DNA from 2 places in the Solibacillus sp. FSL H8-0523 genome. Region 1 is predicted to be linked to the other one. Evidence: riboswitches for the same ligand, from Rfam matches in the RefSeq annotation. Region 1 holds a riboswitch; the other holds the start of a gene.

The links. Region 1 has a riboswitch for cobalamin ahead of NSQ62_RS05320 (hypothetical protein). Riboswitches for the same ligand answer to the same signal wherever they lie in the genome.
Region 2: another riboswitch for cobalamin. It lies ahead of pyc (pyruvate carboxylase); the one in region 1 lies ahead of NSQ62_RS05320 (hypothetical protein).

The regions. Positions count from the first base shown of each region.
Region 1 is NZ_CP150291.1:1,131,728-1,143,697, forward strand. It holds gene NSQ62_RS05275 (DEAD/DEAH box helicase) at 1-603, shown strand, start outside; gene NSQ62_RS05280 (deoxyribonuclease IV) at 671-1,558, shown strand; gene dacB (D-alanyl-D-alanine carboxypeptidase/D-alanyl-D-alanine-endopeptidase) at 1,680-3,098, shown strand; gene NSQ62_RS05290 (pyroglutamyl-peptidase I) at 3,112-3,723, shown strand; gene NSQ62_RS05295 (MerR family transcriptional regulator) at 3,899-4,231, shown strand; gene NSQ62_RS05300 (isopropylmalate synthase) at 4,289-4,528, opposite strand; gene NSQ62_RS05305 (metal ABC transporter ATP-binding protein) at 4,633-5,379, shown strand; gene NSQ62_RS05310 (metal ABC transporter permease) at 5,395-6,258, shown strand; gene NSQ62_RS05315 (Fur family transcriptional regulator) at 6,258-6,668, shown strand; cobalamin riboswitch at 6,766-6,947, shown strand; gene NSQ62_RS05320 (hypothetical protein) at 7,095-7,649, shown strand; gene NSQ62_RS05325 (ABC transporter substrate-binding protein) at 7,639-8,595, shown strand; gene NSQ62_RS05330 (bifunctional adenosylcobinamide kinase/adenosylcobinamide-phosphate guanylyltransferase) at 8,664-9,206, shown strand; gene cobS (adenosylcobinamide-GDP ribazoletransferase) at 9,210-9,992, shown strand; gene NSQ62_RS05340 (histidine phosphatase family protein) at 9,965-10,561, shown strand; gene NSQ62_RS05345 (bifunctional adenosylcobinamide kinase/adenosylcobinamide-phosphate guanylyltransferase) at 10,513-10,941, shown strand; gene NSQ62_RS05350 (ECF transporter S component) at 10,928-11,422, shown strand; gene NSQ62_RS05355 (hypothetical protein) at 11,419-11,970, shown strand, end outside.
Region 2 is NZ_CP150291.1:2,527,542-2,534,161, forward strand. It holds gene NSQ62_RS12600 (NAD(P)/FAD-dependent oxidoreductase) at 39-962, shown strand; gene NSQ62_RS12605 (carbon starvation protein A) at 1,036-2,832, opposite strand; cobalamin riboswitch at 3,163-3,343, shown strand; gene pyc (pyruvate carboxylase) at 3,523-6,620, shown strand, end outside.

The DNA.
Region 1 (11,970 bases):
GGAATTAACCCATTCTTAGCGGTTATTTTCTGTAACACACGTAAAACAGCGGAACACGTAGCAAACTATTTAGCGGAGCAAGGCATTCGTGCAGCTCAAATTCACGGGGATTTACCACCACGTGAGCGTAAAAAAATGATGAAACAAGTACGCGATTTAGAATTCCAATACATCGTAGCAACAGATTTAGCTGCGCGTGGTATTGATATTCAAGGGATTTCACACGTAATTAACTACGAAATTCCTGAAGATTTAGAGTTCTTCATCCACCGTGTAGGTCGTACTGCACGTGCTGGTACAAAAGGTACTGCCATCACATTATTCAACCCTGAAGATGAAGATGCATTAGTACGCGTTGAAAAAATGGGGATCCCATTCGTTCAAAAGGACATCAAAAACGGCGAATGGTCTGAATTAAAAGACCGTCACCAACGTGCGGCTCGTAAAACAGAGCGTAAAGAAGATGAAATTGATAAAAAAGCAAAAGCCCTAGTACGTAAGCCGAAGAAAGTAAAACCAGGCTACAAACGTAATATGAAATGGGAAATGGATAAAGTTAAAAAACGCGAGCGTCGTATTAAAGCGCGTCGTAATAACAAGTAATCAAACGGGGCTGCCTAGAATTTATTTCTTAGCAGTCCATTTGTATATTAGCGGAGGGAAAAAAGGAATGTTATTAGGATCTCATGTATCAATGAGTGGCAAAAAGATGCTGCTAGGCTCAAGTGAAGAAGCGCTAAGTTATGGAGCCAATACGTTTATGATTTACACGGGCGCACCGCAAAATACGCGTCGTAAACCAATCGAAGAATTAAACATTATGAAGGGCTTACTGCACATGCAAGAAAACGGTATGCAAAATATCGTTGTCCATGCACCGTACATTATTAACCTAGGCAACACGACAAAGCCTGAAACGTTTGAGCTTGGTGTGAACTTCTTACAAGAAGAAATTAAGCGTACAGCAGCTCTAGAAGCGACGCAAATCGTTTTACATCCAGGTGCGCATGTTGGTGCTGGGGTCGATGCAGGCATTGCGAGAATTGTAGAAGGATTAAATGAAGTATTAACACAAGATTACCCAGTACAAATCGCACTAGAAACAATGGCTGGCAAAGGGACTGAAATCGGTCGTAACTTTGAAGAGTTAGCACGTATTATTGATGGTGTTACCAATAATGATCGTTTATCTATTTGTATGGATACATGTCACATTCACGACGCTGGCTATGGCATCGTCAACGATTTTGATGGTGTGTTAAATGAATTTGATAAGACAATTGGTATAGATCGTTTAAAGGTGTTACACATTAACGATTCGAAAAACGTACGTGGTGCGGCAAAAGACCGTCATGAAAACATTGGTTTTGGTGAAATCGGCTTTGACGCACTGAAATACATCGTGCACCATCCACAATTAATGCACTTACCGAAAATTTTAGAAACACCATTTGTCGGTAGTGATGCAAAAAACAAGCAAGCACCGTACAAGCATGAAATTGCGATGCTACGTGATGGCCAGTTCCGTCCCGAGCTGATCGATCAACTGCGCGGTTAAATTTAAATGAAGCATACCTGGCATGAATCTGATGCTAGGTATGCCTTTTTTGCGTTATTGATGGCTTTTTTTGTTATAATTATTTAACAGTATATTGAGAATTTTGAATTGGAGGAAAAATATGAAAAAAATTATTCAAATCATGCTGCTATTTCTGTTGTTTTTTGCGTTACCTTTACAAAGTTTCGCATCGATTGATGGTGCAGTTATTTCTAATTTAGGCACCAGTAATGTTGCGCTGACGATTCGCGATGCGGATACAGGGAAAATGGTTTATTCACATAATGGGGACAAGTTAATGCGCCCGGCCTCAAATATGAAGCTGATCTCAGGTGCAGCAGCATTAGGGATTTTAGGGGAAGACTACCGCTTTACAACGGAACTTTATATGGATGGTACCGTACAAAATCATGTACTCAACGGCAATGTTTACATAAAGGGTAGTGGAGATCCAACATTGACAAAAGAAAATTTTCAAGCGTTTGCGAATGTATTAAAGCAAAACGGTATAAAAACAATTAACGGGAATTTAATTGGGGATGATACCGCGTTTTCGGGGAGCACGCTACCAGTCGGTGTCGATAAAGCAGATGAATCGTATTATTTTGGTGCGCGCACGTCGGCGATCACGATGTCTCAAAATGCGGACTTTGATGCGAGTACGGTCATTATTGAAGCGAAGCCAGGAAAGGTTGGCGCGAAACCAACGTACTCAATCGAGCCAAATTTAAGCGGCTTAGTTATTTCAAATCAAGCAAAAACAGTGAATAAGGGTCAAAAAAATACACTAACCATTAAGCGTGTGTATAATTCTAATAAAGTAATTATCTCAGGGAGCTTACCACAGGGCAGTAGCGCAAAAGAATGGGTAACTCTACAAAACCCATCAAAAAATACAATGCAAGCTATTAAAACAACGTTAGAGAATGCAGGAATCAAGTTTGTGAATAATTCTAAAATAGTATTAGCGCCTGTTTCAAACGAAGCCAAATTATTGCACACAAATAAATCCCGTCCATTAGCAGCAATTTTCCCAGCGTTCATGAAGCTAAGTAATAACAGTATTGCAGATATTTTAGTAAAGGCGGTTGGGCAACAAGAGCTTGGTGAAGGGAGTACAGTAGCAGGAATTAAGGTACTGAAATCGTATAGTCAGTCGCTAAATGTGCCCGTGGATAAATGGCGTTTTGCAGATGGCTCGGGTCTATCTGATGCAAACCGTGTCACGACAAATGGGTTAGCGCAATTATTATTCAACGTGCAACAACAGCCATACTTCAACACGTACTTCATTTCTTTACCAATAGCAGGAAACAGTGAGCGTATGGTTGGTGGTACATTACGGAAGCGTTTAACGGAAGCAAATTTACAAAATCGTATTTATGCAAAAACAGGGTATATCCCGAATGTCTATACATTGTCAGGCTATGTAAAGGGCAATAGTGGCAAGCAATATATTTTCTCGATATTGTTAGAAAATAAAGCGAATGGTAATACACATATTGATCGCGCGATGGCATCAATTGTGAAAAGCTTATAAGGGGATGACATCGATGCAAAAACTGTTATTAACCGGATTTGAACCATTTTTATCGAATCCACTTAATCCGACAATGGACATTGTGAAGGCGCTTGACGGAAAAATTTTAGGCAATTATGAGGTCGTTGGACGTGTATTAGCGGTTGATTTTAAACAAGCACCGACGCAATTTTTAACACTTATTGAAGAAGTACAGCCAGCAATCATTGTGTCACTTGGTTTAGCAGCAGGTAGTACAAAAATTTCACCAGAGCGCGTGGCGATTAATGTTAAAGATGGCGAGAAGGATAATAGCGGAAATGCTTTTCTTGATACACCGATTCATGAGGACGGAGATGTGGCCTATTTTTCAACGTTGCCAATTCGTCAAATTGTCAATCGATTAAATGAGGCAGGCTACCCGGCAGCGATTTCAAATTCGGCAGGCACATACCTATGTAATAATATCATGTATGAAGGGTTATATTATGCAAAATCTCATAGCTCGATTAAACGTGCAGGCTTTATTCATATCCCTGCTTCGTTTGAATTAGCCATCCAAAATGGTCGTATTGCAGGTTGGCCGCAGAAGGATTTACAAGCTGCCATCGAGTTAGCACTAACTGAATGCATACTAAATGACTAGAAATTGTCATGTTTTATATAAAGAAATATAGCTCAAACGTTGATTTGACGCTTTATACCAAAATTAGATTGAAACATTCGAAATTCGCTATGTAATAAAAGCTAACAAATTATTGTTGTATAATGTCTTCCTGTTGTAAATTATTAGTAGATAAAAGAAAGGCGGGGAGAAAAATATGACAAAAGATTACCGTAAAGCAATGCCGATTTTACCAATTCGCACCGTAATGCAAATTACGAATTTATCAGCCAGACAAATTCGCTATTATGAGGAGCATGAGTTAGTAGAGCCAATGCGATCTGAAGGCAATCGTCGCATGTTCTCGCTCCAAAACGTCGATGAATTATTAGAAATTCAAGAGCTGCTTGAAGAAGGCGTAAACATTGCGGGAATAAAAAAGGTGTTTGCATTAAAACGTGAAAGCAATAATCATACCTATCGCGGTAAAACATTCCGAAATGAAGATTTACGTGCGATGGTTCAAAAAGAATTACAAGCGTTATCGTAAGCGAATAAATTTATTACAAAAAGGAAAGCTAATTCTCGTAGCTTTCCTTTTTGCATATTATATCCCGACTAGCTTCATCAATTGCTTATACCGCTTACTTCCGAGCAGCTTGTGTACTTTTTGTAACACCTCTTGTGGTACACCTGTAATCGCCCAGCTAATGTTCGCGTGCCGCATGATTTTGCGGAGCTTTTTAACTTCATCAAGCGTTACGTGCAAATCATTTTTCCCAGCGAATTGCTGTAGCTGTTCATCACTGCTATTTTGTAAATTGTCAAACCATTCCAACTTTTTCAAGATAGTTCTCCTTTCAAGCTTATTTCCTTTACATTGCAAAAAAAGTCCATTATACTAATTTGATGTAAATCGTAATGATTTTGAATTAGAAAGAAGCGAACGAGATGAAAAAAACATTGATAGAATTGAAGGATGTTTCCTTTCAATATGAATACACACAAGTGTTAAAACACATTTCTTTACGCGTGGATGAGGGCGACTTTTTGGCGTTAATCGGTCAAAATGGCTCGGGCAAATCGACGCTTTTAAAATTGATTTTAGGGCTATTAAAGCCAATGTCTGGAGAAATACAGTTATTTGGAGAATCAGCAAAAGACTTTAAGAATCGTGAATGGATTGGCTACGTCTCACAAAAGTCAAACGCCTTTAACTCAGGATTCCCAGCAACGGTAGAGGAAGTTGTAAAAAGTGGCTTATCACAAAAAGTAGGACTCTTTAAACGCTATCCTAAAGATGCGGACTTTTTAGTAAAGGCCGCACTAAAAGATGTTGGCATGGAAAAGTTTATGAAGCGCAACATCGGACAGCTGTCAGGTGGACAACAGCAACGTGTGTTTATCGCGCGTGCGCTCGTGTCAGATCCAAAGCTACTGATTTTGGATGAACCAACTGTAGGGATTGACCGTGAAAACGTGCAGGCATTTTATGATATGCTAGGGCACTTAAATAAGCATCATAAGATGACGATGATTTTAGTAACACATGATGTGGATACGGTATCAGACCGTGTGAGCCATGTAGCATGCTTAAATCAAACGATTCATTTCCACGGCTATAAAAATGATTTTGATGCGATTACGGATGAACAGATCGCAAGCTGGAATGGCTACTCTGTTCGAAAGATTCATTAAGAGGAGCAGGCCACTATGATTGAAGCAATATTAAACTATGAATTTTTACAAAATGCCTTTTTCTCAGGGTTAATTATTGGTGTAATTGCACCACTTTTAGGCGTATTTATTGTTGTACGTCGTTTATCACTGATTGCAGATGCGCTGTCACACGTAACACTTGCCGGGATTGCCGGAAGTCTTTATTTAAGTCAGTCCTTTGCAGCACTCGCACTACTAAATCCGATCTATTTAGGGATTGTGGCATCTGTTAGTGGCTCGATTTTAATTGAGCGTTTACGTCGTCTGTATAAGCACTATGAAGAACTTGCGATTCCAATTATTATGTCGGGTGGTATCGGGATTAGTGCAATTTTAATTTCGTTAGCAAGTGGCTTTAATACGGATTTAATGAGCTATTTATTTGGCTCGGTTTCCGCGGTTTCTAGACAAGATTTACTTGTTGTGATCGCGATTGCGGTAGTCGTTATTATTTTCTTAGTATTATTTTTCAAAGAGTTATTCGTGTTGTCATTTGATGAAGAGTATGCGAAAGCAAGTGGCTTACCGGCTAAATGGATTCATTTATTATTCATGGTCGTTGTGGCACTCGTAATCGCGGCAAGCATGCGCATTGTCGGAATTTTATTAGTATCGAGCTTAATGACGTTACCGGTAGCAGCTGCCATGCGTTTAGCGCGCGGCTTTAAACAAGCGATTATTTTAGCGATTGTATTCGGAGAACTTGCTGTGTTAATTGGTTTAGTGAGTGCATTTTACTTAAACTTAGCACCAGGTGGAACAATTGTTGTGACATCGATTGTTATTTTATTAGTCGTCATTCTTATTAAAAAAATGATTTTAAAATTTTCAACTAGAACGGAAGGGGAAGAAGCATAGTGAATACAACACGCGCGTGGGAAATATTAAAAGACAATGGCTATAAAAAAACAGATAAACGAGAGTTGATTTTAGGGATGTTTGCGGCTACAGAAAAATATTTAACAGCCCGTGATTTATTGCAAGTGCTAAAAAAAGACTTCCCAGGGATGAGCTTCGATACGATTTACCGTAACTTAGCGACATTTGTTGAACTTGATATTTTAGAAGAAACAGAGCTAAACGGAGAACGTAATTTCCGTATGCACTGCGAATCGGATCACCACCACCATCATTTCATTTGTCGTGACTGTGGCAATGTAAAAGAATTATCATTGTGTCCGATGGAAATGCTCGGTGAAAAATTGCCAGGCTATGCCGTTGAAGGACATAAATTTGAAATTTACGGTAAATGCCCGAATTGCTTATAAAGACATATATTTCATGAATTTAAACGAGTAATTTATGCGAATCTAAAAATTATTTGCATAATTTTGCAACTATGATAAAGTTAGTTTTACAAATTGAATAGTTTTGCAGGAAAGAGATGCTTTGTAGCATAAATGGGAATTCGGTGTAAATCCGAAGCTATATCCGTAACTGTAAGCGTAGATGAAAATAAGCAAAATGCCACTGCCAAAAGCGGGAAGGTGCTTGTGAGTAAAGGGAAGCGCGAAGCCAGGAGACCAATCTTTTTCTGATCGTAACACACCTCTTCGGAATTAAAGAGAATGTACGGCAACCAGTTATCAAATGAACTTTTTTTATTTTGATTTTTGAAGCCATCCATTTTCTTGGATGGTTTTTTTGCTGTCCAAGACTCCAAAGAGCAACAAACTTGAAGTGAGGGTTAACACATGAAAAAGGACATTCGTTATTCATGCTATCCATTTATGCGTGAAAAATCGAACTGCGTGGATTATGAAATTCGTACCGATTCCTTAACTACACGCATTGGCGCAGTGATACCAACATTAGTAGACGATGTACACGGGCAACTTGTATTAGAGGACTTACGGGTTATTCAACCGCTTGCCTATCATGCGAACGGCTCTGTACGAGGAAAACTAGCGATTATAGCAGAGGACGTCGCTTGGCTAAGTAAACGCTATGATTTTTATGTAAGTGAAGTAAAAGAGACCATTCAGCAGTTTTTATTACCACAAGGTGTAGAAAGTGCCGCACGCCTTCATATTTGCCGTAGTGAGGCAAAAAAATCGTACCGCGCCTTACATAAAGTGAGTGAAGAAAAAGAAGTTCCTGAAATTTTATTTGATTTTTTAGGCTTACTTGCGAACGTCTTATTTGTCATGGCGGTGTACATGAACAAGCTACACGCTTGTGAAGAACTTGTTTTTATCTCAAAATCCTATCCAATGAAAAAGAAAAAGGAGTCAAACAATGAAAACTAAAATGAAATGGGTTGCCCCAGTTGCTGCGGCACTTTTGCTAGCAGCATGCGGAGCAGACGAAGAAAAAGCATTGAATGACACAGCAAAAGAACAAGAAACGGTAGAACAAGCAAAGGCTGCTGGTCCTTATACAGTAATAGATGATCGCGGTATTGAAGTAACATTCAACGAAGTACCAGAAACAATCATCTCGTTACAGCCAAGTAATACAGAAATTTTATTCGAGCTAGGTGTTGGTGAGCAAATTGTGGGTGCCACAGACTTTGATGTATATCCTGAAGCAGCACAAAAAATCGAACGTGTTTCAACGTCAATGGCCATTAACGCAGAACGCATCCTAGAGTTAAACCCAGATGTGGTGGTTGCGTATACAAGTGGTAATGAAGAGCAAATCACACAGCTAGAGGATGCAGGCTTAAAAGTGTTTGTTATCGCTTCAGCGACATCATTTGATGATGTGTATACAGACATTATTCAGCTTTCTGAAGTGATGGGTGTGGAAGCAAAGGGTGAAGAGATTGTAGCTGGTATTCAAGCACAAATCACAGCGGTACAAGAAAAAACGGATACAGTAGGTACAAAGAAAAAAGTGTATTATGAAGTATCTCCTGCTCCAGATATTTGGACAACAGGTAACAATACATTTCAACAAGAAATTATGAATGCTGCCGGTGTTGAAAATCTTTTTGCTGATCAAGACAGCTGGTTAAGTGTAACAGAAGAAGATGTGATTACCCGTAATCCAGAAGTCATCATTACTCCTGCAACGTATATGGAAAATGCAGTTGATGAAATTTTAGGGCGTGCGGGTTGGGATCAAATTCAAGCGGTTTCTGACAAATCAGTGGTACTCGTAGACGGGGAAGTCATGTCTCGCCCAGGGCCACGTATTGGCGAAGCCGTTGAAATTATGGCCGAAGCGGTCTACCCAAATTTATTTAAATAAGGTTACAATAAAGGAGCATGCCCGAATTTGGGTGTGTTCTTTTATCCATTTAAAAAGGTGGAATTAATTTGATTTTTATTACAGGCGGTGTACGTAGTGGTAAGAGTGCGTTTGCTGAGCAACTGGCAGCAAAAATCGGGGCAGAAAAAAACTGTTATTATGTTGCAACGGGCATGGCATTTGATGAGGAAATGAAAAAACGGATTTTGCGTCATCAGCTAGACAGAAAAGAACAAGAAATGAACTGGACAACGACCGAAATGCAAGTAGAAGTCCCTAAGCAACTGAAGCATTTATCTACAAAGGATGTTGTTCTTTTTGAATGTGTGACAACTTGGCTTTCGAATGTCCTTTATAGGAGTGAAAGGGACAGTGCGCGTAGCGAAACAATCCATAACTGCATTGAATCCTTACAAAAGCAACTACTAGCTTGGCAAGCGCAAGGTGCTACAATTATAGTTGTATCCAATGAAGTACTAGATGAGCTGCCTTCAAACTACGAGGAAGTGAATATGTATCGTAGACTATTAGGTGAGTTGCATCAATGGCTCGTACAGCAGAGCGATGAAGCGTATGAAGTACAGTTTCAACTTGTACAGCGCTGGAAGTAAGGAGTGAGCAAGTTGAAAAATGCAGGAATAGGGTTTTTATTAGCATGGCAGTTTTTTTCATTCGTGCCGATTAAAAAGCAACTAGACATGAACAAAAGCTCAATTACTTGGATGTATGCGAGTTTACCACTAGTTGGTTTAATCATTGGTGCGATTTTAAGTAGCTGTGCGAATTTACTTGTGAGCTATAGTGATCTGTCGTATGTATTAGTAGCCATCTTACTTGTTGTGGGCATGATTGTGTTTACAGGTGGCTTACATGTAGATGGTTTTATTGATCTATGCGATGCTTTTTTCTCGTACGGAGATAAGAAAAAGCGACTGCAAGTATTAGATGACCCGCGTACAGGAGCGTTTGGTGTGCTTGGTGTTGTGGTGCTAATCTTACTAAAGTTTGGTTTTATTTATGAGGCACTAGAGCAAGGACGTTTTGAGATGCTGGTGTTTATTGCCGCAGTTCCGTATGTTGCGCGTGTCGGCATGCTTATGTATTTTGTTTCGATGAATACGTCAAAACAAACCGGATTAGCTGCCTATTTTAAAGGGCAAGTGATGACGAAACAGTTAATTGTAACGAGCGTGGTAATGTTTGCATTATTAAGCGTGGGTGCGGTGTACATAGGGCTTTATAGTTTCTTTATTTTAGTAGCAGTTATGCTTTTCGCTGTCGTACTGTACCGTAACTGGTCATATCGCAATTTTGGAGGGATGAGTGGCGATTTACTTGGGGCTTTGGGTGAAAGTTTGGAGGTTGTGTTATGGCTAGTCGTATTACTGTGCATTTAATCCGCCATGAAAAAACGCAGGCCAATCGTGAACGTAAATATATTGGCTGGACAGATGAACCAATCGTAGCTTGTGCAAAAGCGATACCATTTTTACAGTCTGACATAGTTTATGGCAGTGACCTTGTGCGTTGTAGGCAAACAGCGAACGGTTATTTTCCCCAGGCGAAATTCATCGCGACTGAGCAATTACGTGAGTTACATTTCGGGGATTTTGAAATGAAAACGTATGAGGAGTTGCAGCATAACCTGATGTACCGCGCTTGGATTGATAATCCGTATACAGTAACACCACCAAACGGAGAAAGTTTTACTGCATTTTGTGACCGTGTAATAACGGCATTCAGACAAATTATCACTGCCGAACAATCTTACACGTTTGTAGTCCATGGCGGTGTTATTCGGATATTACTTGCAAAGTACGGGCTAGAGGAAAAATCATTTCAGCAACTGCTAGCTAATCATCAAACAATTTATACACTGACGTGGGATTCGCTCACAGATTTTAGAGGAGGTGCACGATGCACGTCATACTCGGAGGCGCTCACAATGGAAAACGAGCCTATGTAGAAAGAGAAATCTTAAAATTCGAAAAAATTGATGTTCTGTATTTTGACGGAGCGCTACCAAGCAACGAGTTACAACCCCTTGGTAAATGCATTATCATTAGTCAGTTTGAAAAAATTTTGGAACCATTTTTAAACGAACCAGAGCAAATTATTGCGCAGGAAATATTCAGCCAAATTAAGCATCTCGAAAAATATAATAATGTCTATTGTATCTGCACAGATACGAGTCGCGGGGTCGTACCACTTGAAAAAGATGCACGGCAACTGCGTGATACGTGTGGTCGCCTATATCAATTACTTTGTGCACATGCCAAAACCGTTACACGTGTTTGGTACGGTATTCCACAACATTTAAAGGGAGATTCAAATGGAGAAAACTAAACTACGTTTACTTATTTTAACGGCGCTTGTTGCTGCAATTTGTGTGATTGGGAGCTTTGTGAAGGTGCCAGTTGGTGTGATTACTACAGCTGCACTTGATTCAGCACCGGCATTTATTAGCACGGTCTTTTTACCACCAGTATTTGCAGGAGCAGCTGGGGCGATTGGGCATATTGCATCGGGCCTAACATCTGGATTTCCACTGGGGGTCTTTCATTTAATAATTGCCATTGAAATGTTTATTATTATTGCAATTTTTGCCTGGATGCATCAAAAGGGCTATAATCTCTTAAAATGGATTTTTGTTGTTGTTGCCAATGGCGTTTTATCGCCGTTACCGTTTTATTTCTTAATATCACCAGCGTTTTATTTCAGTTCATTACTAGGCTTAGTTGTCGCAACGATTGTGAACTTAGTGATTGCAGCTGTGGTGATGCCGGTATTAAAAACCGTTGTGAATCGTGTTGGGGTGAATGCATGAGAAACGCAATTGAAATCAATAATTGTATTATCACGATTGATAATTCAGGCTGCATTGGAAGTAAGGAGCTTGATGCGGTGAAAGTGCCGGATGACATTACCGCGTATTTCACAGCGCGCACCGCAATTTTAGAACAGCTTTGTGCAGGAGCCGTGCCAATGCAGCTACTGATGGCCAATTTTTCAGGTGATACCGTTTGGGCAAGCTACGAGCAAGGCTTCAAGCGCGCATTTGATGAAATGAAGCTTACGATGCCGCCACTTATGGGTTCAAGTGAATCAAATTTTCAGGCGCTGCAATCAGCAGTTTCGTTAACGATTATTGGCAAAAAGCAATTTCAGCGTAGCACAGAAGGCTGTACGTACTTTGTTGTGGGGGAACCACTTGTTGGCGGAGACGTGATTGCCAATCCAGAAAAAATTGCGAAGCTGCATGAACTGTACGAGGGATTAACAGAAGGGATTATCGAAGCGATTTGGCCAACTGGATCAAAGGGCATTGCCAAAGAAATCGAGCGCTTTGTTGGGAAAGGCCATACATGCGATATC
Region 2 (6,620 bases), 1.4 Mb from region 1:
CAAGTCACTTGCATTACAACTAACATGGGAGGTTTTTTATGTACGATGTTTGTATTATAGGTGGCGGTCCTGCTGGTATGTATAGTGCGTTTTACTGTGCATCACGTGGATTAAACACCTTACTTTTAGAGGGCAATAAAAAATTAGGCGGACGGCTACATTATTATTTAGATATGCCGATTTATGACCTACCTGGACAGTACGGGATTACTGCCGAGGAATACTTACGAAATTTAGAACGACAATTACATATTAGCTCGGCACAAATTCTGTTAAATGAGCGTGTGCGGCATGTACATTTTGACCAGCACTTTACGGTTCAAACGACTTCGAATACTTATGAAGCAAAAACGATCATCAACGCAACGGGTACGGGCTATATTCAGCACAAAAAATTACAAAGTGAATCCATCACAGCAGCAGCGCTCCCGCACATTAGCTATTCTTTACCCGCTAATTTTGAAAGCACTGAAAAAATTGCCATTATCGGACACACTCCGATGGCAATCGATTGGGCCATCCAGTTAAAAAAGCGCGGTGTCGACGTGTTACTGATCGAATCCCAATCAATTCAGCTACAGCCCATTTTAATGGATGCGATACAGGCACTTCAAATTCCAATACGTTCCTTGCAGCACACTCAAATTGATTATCACTTAAGTACCTTTAGCATCAATGACGAACCGTTCTCGCATGTTTTCTGTCATATTGGCACGACAAAAGAGAGCTTCACGCTCCCTTGCCGCGTCGTACAAAAAGATAATAGTTACACGTCGTTAGCTGGCTATTTTATCGCTGGGGATGCCCGTTTTGAACAAGATAAGCTCAAGCTGATCCACGGTGCAACACACGATGCCATGCAGGCCAGTAACGCAGCTTATTTATATTTAAAACCGAATGACACGTACCAGCCAATAGTTTCAACACATCATCCGATTTTTAAAGATTGGAATAGACACTAGAAAAGTTACGGGTTCTCCGACCAAACTTTGAAAAGCGGCGTCCGGAAATTACTTTCCAGACACCGCTTTATCTTTATGCTTGTTGCACTTTATTCGTAAATCGTGGATGTGCCCATAATTCACGCCATTTCATGAATGATGCTATGACAATGATTAATCCTAGTGTTAACATAATTACCGATAACACACCGTTTAACACATTGTAGCCACCTGCCGCTGCATTCCAGTACACATTTTTAACCATCCAGTAACCTGCAACGTTTACCGTTACATAAAGATACACTAATGGAATAAAGCACGTTAACACGTAAATGCGCTTATCTGCAACTTTTAATACAAATGTTACGCCACATACTAAACCAATCGACGCCATTAACTGATTCGACACACCAAACAGTGCCCAAACCGACGCAATATCACCCGAATTCAGTAAGTACCCCCACATGACACAAGCGAGCGCACTTGCCCCGATTGTACCCGGTAACCAGTCTGTTTTCTTCAGTGGCTTATAAACATTTCCTAGGAAATCTTGAATTAAATAACGTGCTGTACGCGTTCCCGCATCAATTGCCGTTAAAATAAATACCGCTTCAAACATAATGACAAATTGATAGAAGTAGCTTGTTAAATGACTAAACCATTCCACTCCAGAGAAAATCGAAGCCATACCAACAGCAAGTGTTACCGCACCACCCGTACGCCCCTCTAAATCCATCCCGATTGCTTCTGAAAGTGCTGGTAAATCAACAACGGACATACCAAGCGTTGCAAATTTCTCAGGTGTTGAGTTAATAGCAAAATAGTCTCCCGGATGTAAAACTGTCGCTGCGATTAATGCCATAATAGCTACGACACACTCAACTAACATCGCGCCAAAACCAACGACGCGAATATCTTCCCAACGATCTAACATTTTCGGTGTTGTCCCTGAACCTACAAACGCATGGAACCCAGATATCGCACCACATGCAATGGTGATCGATACGAACGGCCACACGGGACCTGCAACGATTGGACCTCCACCACCTAAAAAGTCAGGAATAATAGCTGGGAATTGAATAACCGGATTAATTAGGAACACCCCGATAATTAACGCAATGAACACACCGATTTTCATAAAGCTTGATAAATAATCACGCGGCGCAAGTAAGAACCACACTGGTAAAGCAGCCGCAAAGAATGCATAAATTGGTAAAATAATAGATAATGTTTCTTTATCTAATGTAAGTAAATCTCCAAGCCACGTTCCTTGAATAGCTGGTCCGTAAAATACAGCCGCAACAAGGAGCGCGATTCCTAATATCGTAGAAAACTTTAAATTCCCCGTAAATTTGTTAATTAAGCCCATAAGCATCGCAATTGGAATCGTTGCTGCTACGGCAAATGTACCCCACGGATTATCTGCTAATGCACCTAAAATAACCATGGATAAACCGGCCATTGTAATGGTAATGATGAATAGCATCGCTAACCCTGTACAAAAACCTGCCACCGGTCCTAATTCTTCACGCATTACTTCAGAAAGTGATTTACCTCCCTTTGTCATCGAAGCAAATAATACAACCGCATCGTGTACTGCTCCCCCGATTACTGCACCAACTAGTAACCAAATATAACCTGGTAAGTAACCAAATTGTGCTGCTAAGATTGGACCAACAAGTGGACCAGCCGCTGCAATCGCCGCGAAGTGATGACCAAACGCTATCCATCTATTCGTTGGCACGAAATCCTTACCATCTTCATTTTCATGCGCTGGTGTTGGCATGTCTTCATTAATTTTTAATACCTTTTTTGTAAAGAAAATTCCATAAAAACGATAGGCAATCACTAAAATACAGATTGCTGCAATCACTAAAGTTATGGCGTTCATAATGCTTCCCCCAATATATGTATTTACTAAATGACCATTTTGAAAAATAAGATAATTCTAAATTTTTATGCATCAATTAGTTTTTCTCATCCTAGCATCTTTTTTGTTCTATAACAAATGTTTTTAGAATAGTAATCTGTTATACAAACAGATGCATTTATATAGAATAAACGCTATTTTTAAAAGAATATTCCAAATTAATTTTATACAATTATAGCGCTTTAATTGTTCTTAATATTCTAGAAAAACTCAAAATTTCGTCCATTTCACTTTGGATTAACCAATTTTTATTATTGCAATCTAATTTCATCTCTGTTAGCGTAGGAGGCACAAATCAATCATTGAATTGGTATAACTAACGCACTTAGTTATTTAAAAGGGAAGTCTGTGAAAGTCAGACACTGTCCCGCAACTGTAATTGGGAGTTTATTCGCACAAGCCACTGTCATGGGAAGGCGCGAATAAATGTTGATCATAAGTCAGGAGACCTGCCAAGTTCATTGCATCGATCAACCTACGTGGATCTAGGGAAGATGTTAATATTTGTCGCACAGATCACACTTCATTATGAATGTGTTTATTTAGCAACTAATATTAGCAGCTTACTCTTAAGTAAGTTGCTTTTTTGTTCGCACAGAATGATAACGCTTACACCCGTAGCACTCTAATTAAGAAAAGGTGAATTACTTCATGTTAAGCATTCAAAAAGTTTTAGTTGCCAACCGTGGCGAAATTGCAATTCGAGTATTTCGAGCACTAACAGAAATGAAAATCAAAACCGTAGCGATTTATTCCAATGAAGACAATGGATCCTACCACCGCTATAAAGCAGATGAAGCATATTTAGTTGGTGAAGGAAAAAAACCAATAGATGCATACTTAGATATTGAGGGCATTATCGATATTGCAAAAAAATGCGGAGCGGATGCGATTCATCCAGGATACGGATTTTTATCTGAAAATCTTCATTTCGCACAACGCTGTGAAGAAGAAGGTATTATCTTTATTGGGCCAACAACCGATCATTTATACATGTTTGGCGATAAAGTAAAAGCTCGTGAACAAGCGGTTTTAGCTGGAATTCCTGTTATTCCTGGAACAGATGGACCGATTGCTTCGCTTGAGGAAGCAATTGATTTTGCCAATACATACGGTTACCCAATCATGATTAAAGCGGCACTTGGTGGTGGCGGTCGTGGGATGCGTTTAGTTGAAACAGCGAGCCAACTTGGGGAAGGCTATACGCGCGCAAAATCAGAAGCAAAAGCAGCTTTTGGCTCTGATGAAGTGTATGTAGAAAAGGCAATCATAAAGCCAAAGCATATTGAAGTACAAATTATTGGGGATACTCATGGGAATATCGTTCACTTATATGAACGTGATTGTTCGATCCAGCGTCGCCATCAAAAGGTCGTTGAAATTGCACCGTCAATTTCCATTTCTAGTAAACTACGTCACAATATTTGTAATGCAGCTGTCAAGCTCATGCAAAACGTTAACTATGTAAACGCAGGTACCGTTGAATTTTTAGTAGCTGATGATGCATTTTATTTCATTGAAGTAAACCCTCGAATTCAAGTGGAGCATACGATTACGGAAATGATTACCGGTATTGATATTGTGCAAACACAAATTCATATCGCCGCTGGTAAAAGCCTAAAAGATGCGGAAGTTGGTGTACCCAGCCAACAAGATATCCCCCTTTTCGGCTATGCAATTCAATCTCGCGTCACAACGGAAGATCCACAAAATCAGTTTATGCCGGATACTGGAAAACTTCAGGTGTACCGTTCATCAGGTGGTTTCGGCGTTCGTTTAGATGCCGGAAATGGCTTCCAAGGTGCTGTTGTCACACCTTACTATGATTCATTACTTGTGAAAATCTCCACTTGGGGTACAACATTTAAGCAAGCCGCTGAAAAAATGGATCGTAACTTACGTGAGTTCCGCATTCGCGGAGTTAAAACAAATATTTCATTTTTAGAAAACGTCATGGTACACCCAAGCTTTTTAAAAGGTGATTTTAATACAAGCTTTATTGATACAACACCTGAACTACTTGATTTTAAATTACCAAAAAACCGTGCATCAAAACTGCTGGATTACATTGGTAATGTTACAGTCAACGGTTTCCCTGGTGTCGATACAAAAACAAAACCGATTTTAACGAAGCCTCGTATACCAGACATTTTCGTACCGACTGATTTACAAGGTACGAAGCAAATTCTTGATACACAAGGTGTCGATGGTTTAGTCAAATGGATTCAAGCACAAGACGATGTATTGTTAACAGATACAACAATGCGTGATGCGCATCAGTCGTTACTTGCGACGCGTATGCGAAGTACCGATATACTTGCGGTTGCAAAAGAAACAGCAGCTGGTATGCATTCACACTTCTCACTTGAAATGTGGGGTGGCGCAACATTTGACGTCGCTTACCGTTTTTTAAAAGAAGATCCTTGGACACGTTTAGAGCAGCTACGAAAAGAAATTCCAAATGTATTATTCCAAATGCTACTGCGCGGGGCTAATGCGGTTGGTTATAAAAACTATTCGGATAATGTCATTCGCGAGTTTATCGCACAGTCTGCCGAATCAGGTATTGATGTATTCCGCATTTTCGATTCATTAAACTGGATTCAGTCGATGGAAATTTCAATTGATGCCGTGCGTCAAGCGGGCAAAGTCGCCGAAGCAGCGATTTGCTATACGGGCGATATTTTAAATGATGGGCGGGCGAAATATTCTGCTCAATATTATAAGGATATGGCAAAACAACTTGAACAAGCCGGCGCACATATTTTAGCGATTAAAGATATGGCGGGTCTTTTAAAACCTGAAGCCGCCTACCGTTTAGTATCTGAATTAAAAGCAGTAACAGACCTACCGATTCATTTGCACTCACACGATACGAGTGGCAACGGTATTTACACCTATGCTCGTGCCATTGATGCAGGTGTTGATATTATCGACACGGCCCTTGGTTCAATGTCTGGCTTAACGTCACAACCATCTGCTAACTCATTAGTTTATGCATTGGATGGTGCAAAACGACAAGTACGTGCTGATATTGAGGCATTAGAAAAACTTTCTTATTACTATGAAGATGTACGCAAATATTACCGTGAATTCGAAAGTGGTATGGTGAGCCCGCATTCAGAGGTATATGTCCATGAAATGCCAGGCGGTCAATATAGTAACCTACAGCAGCAAGCTAAAAGTGTTGGCCTTGGCGATCGCTGGGAAGAAGTAAAGGTGATGTACGGTCGCGTCAATTTACTGTTTGGCGATATCGTGAAAGTAACCCCTTCTTCAAAAGTTGTTGGGGATATGGCACTATTTATGGTACAAAACAATTTAAATGAAGAAACCATATTAACACGCGGTCAAACTCTAGACTTCCCTAGTTCAGTAATTGAATTATTCCAAGGCTATTTAGGTCAGCCACATGGTGGATTCCCGAAGGAACTACAACGCGTCATCTTAAAAAATCGTGCGCCAATAACCGTACGACCTGGTGAATTATTACCAGAGGTCGATTTACAAGTCATTTTGCACATGCTTGAGGAAAAATATCCACAACGCACCTTTACGAAAAAGGATTGTATCGCCTATGCGCTGTATGACAAAGTATTTGAAGCATATGTTCAAACAAATGAACAATTCGGTGATATTACGGTGTTAGATACACCGACATTCATTTATGGACTAAAGCTTGGTGAAGAAATTGAGGTTGAAATTGAAAAAGGGAAAACGCTGATTATAAAACTCATTTCAATTGGCGA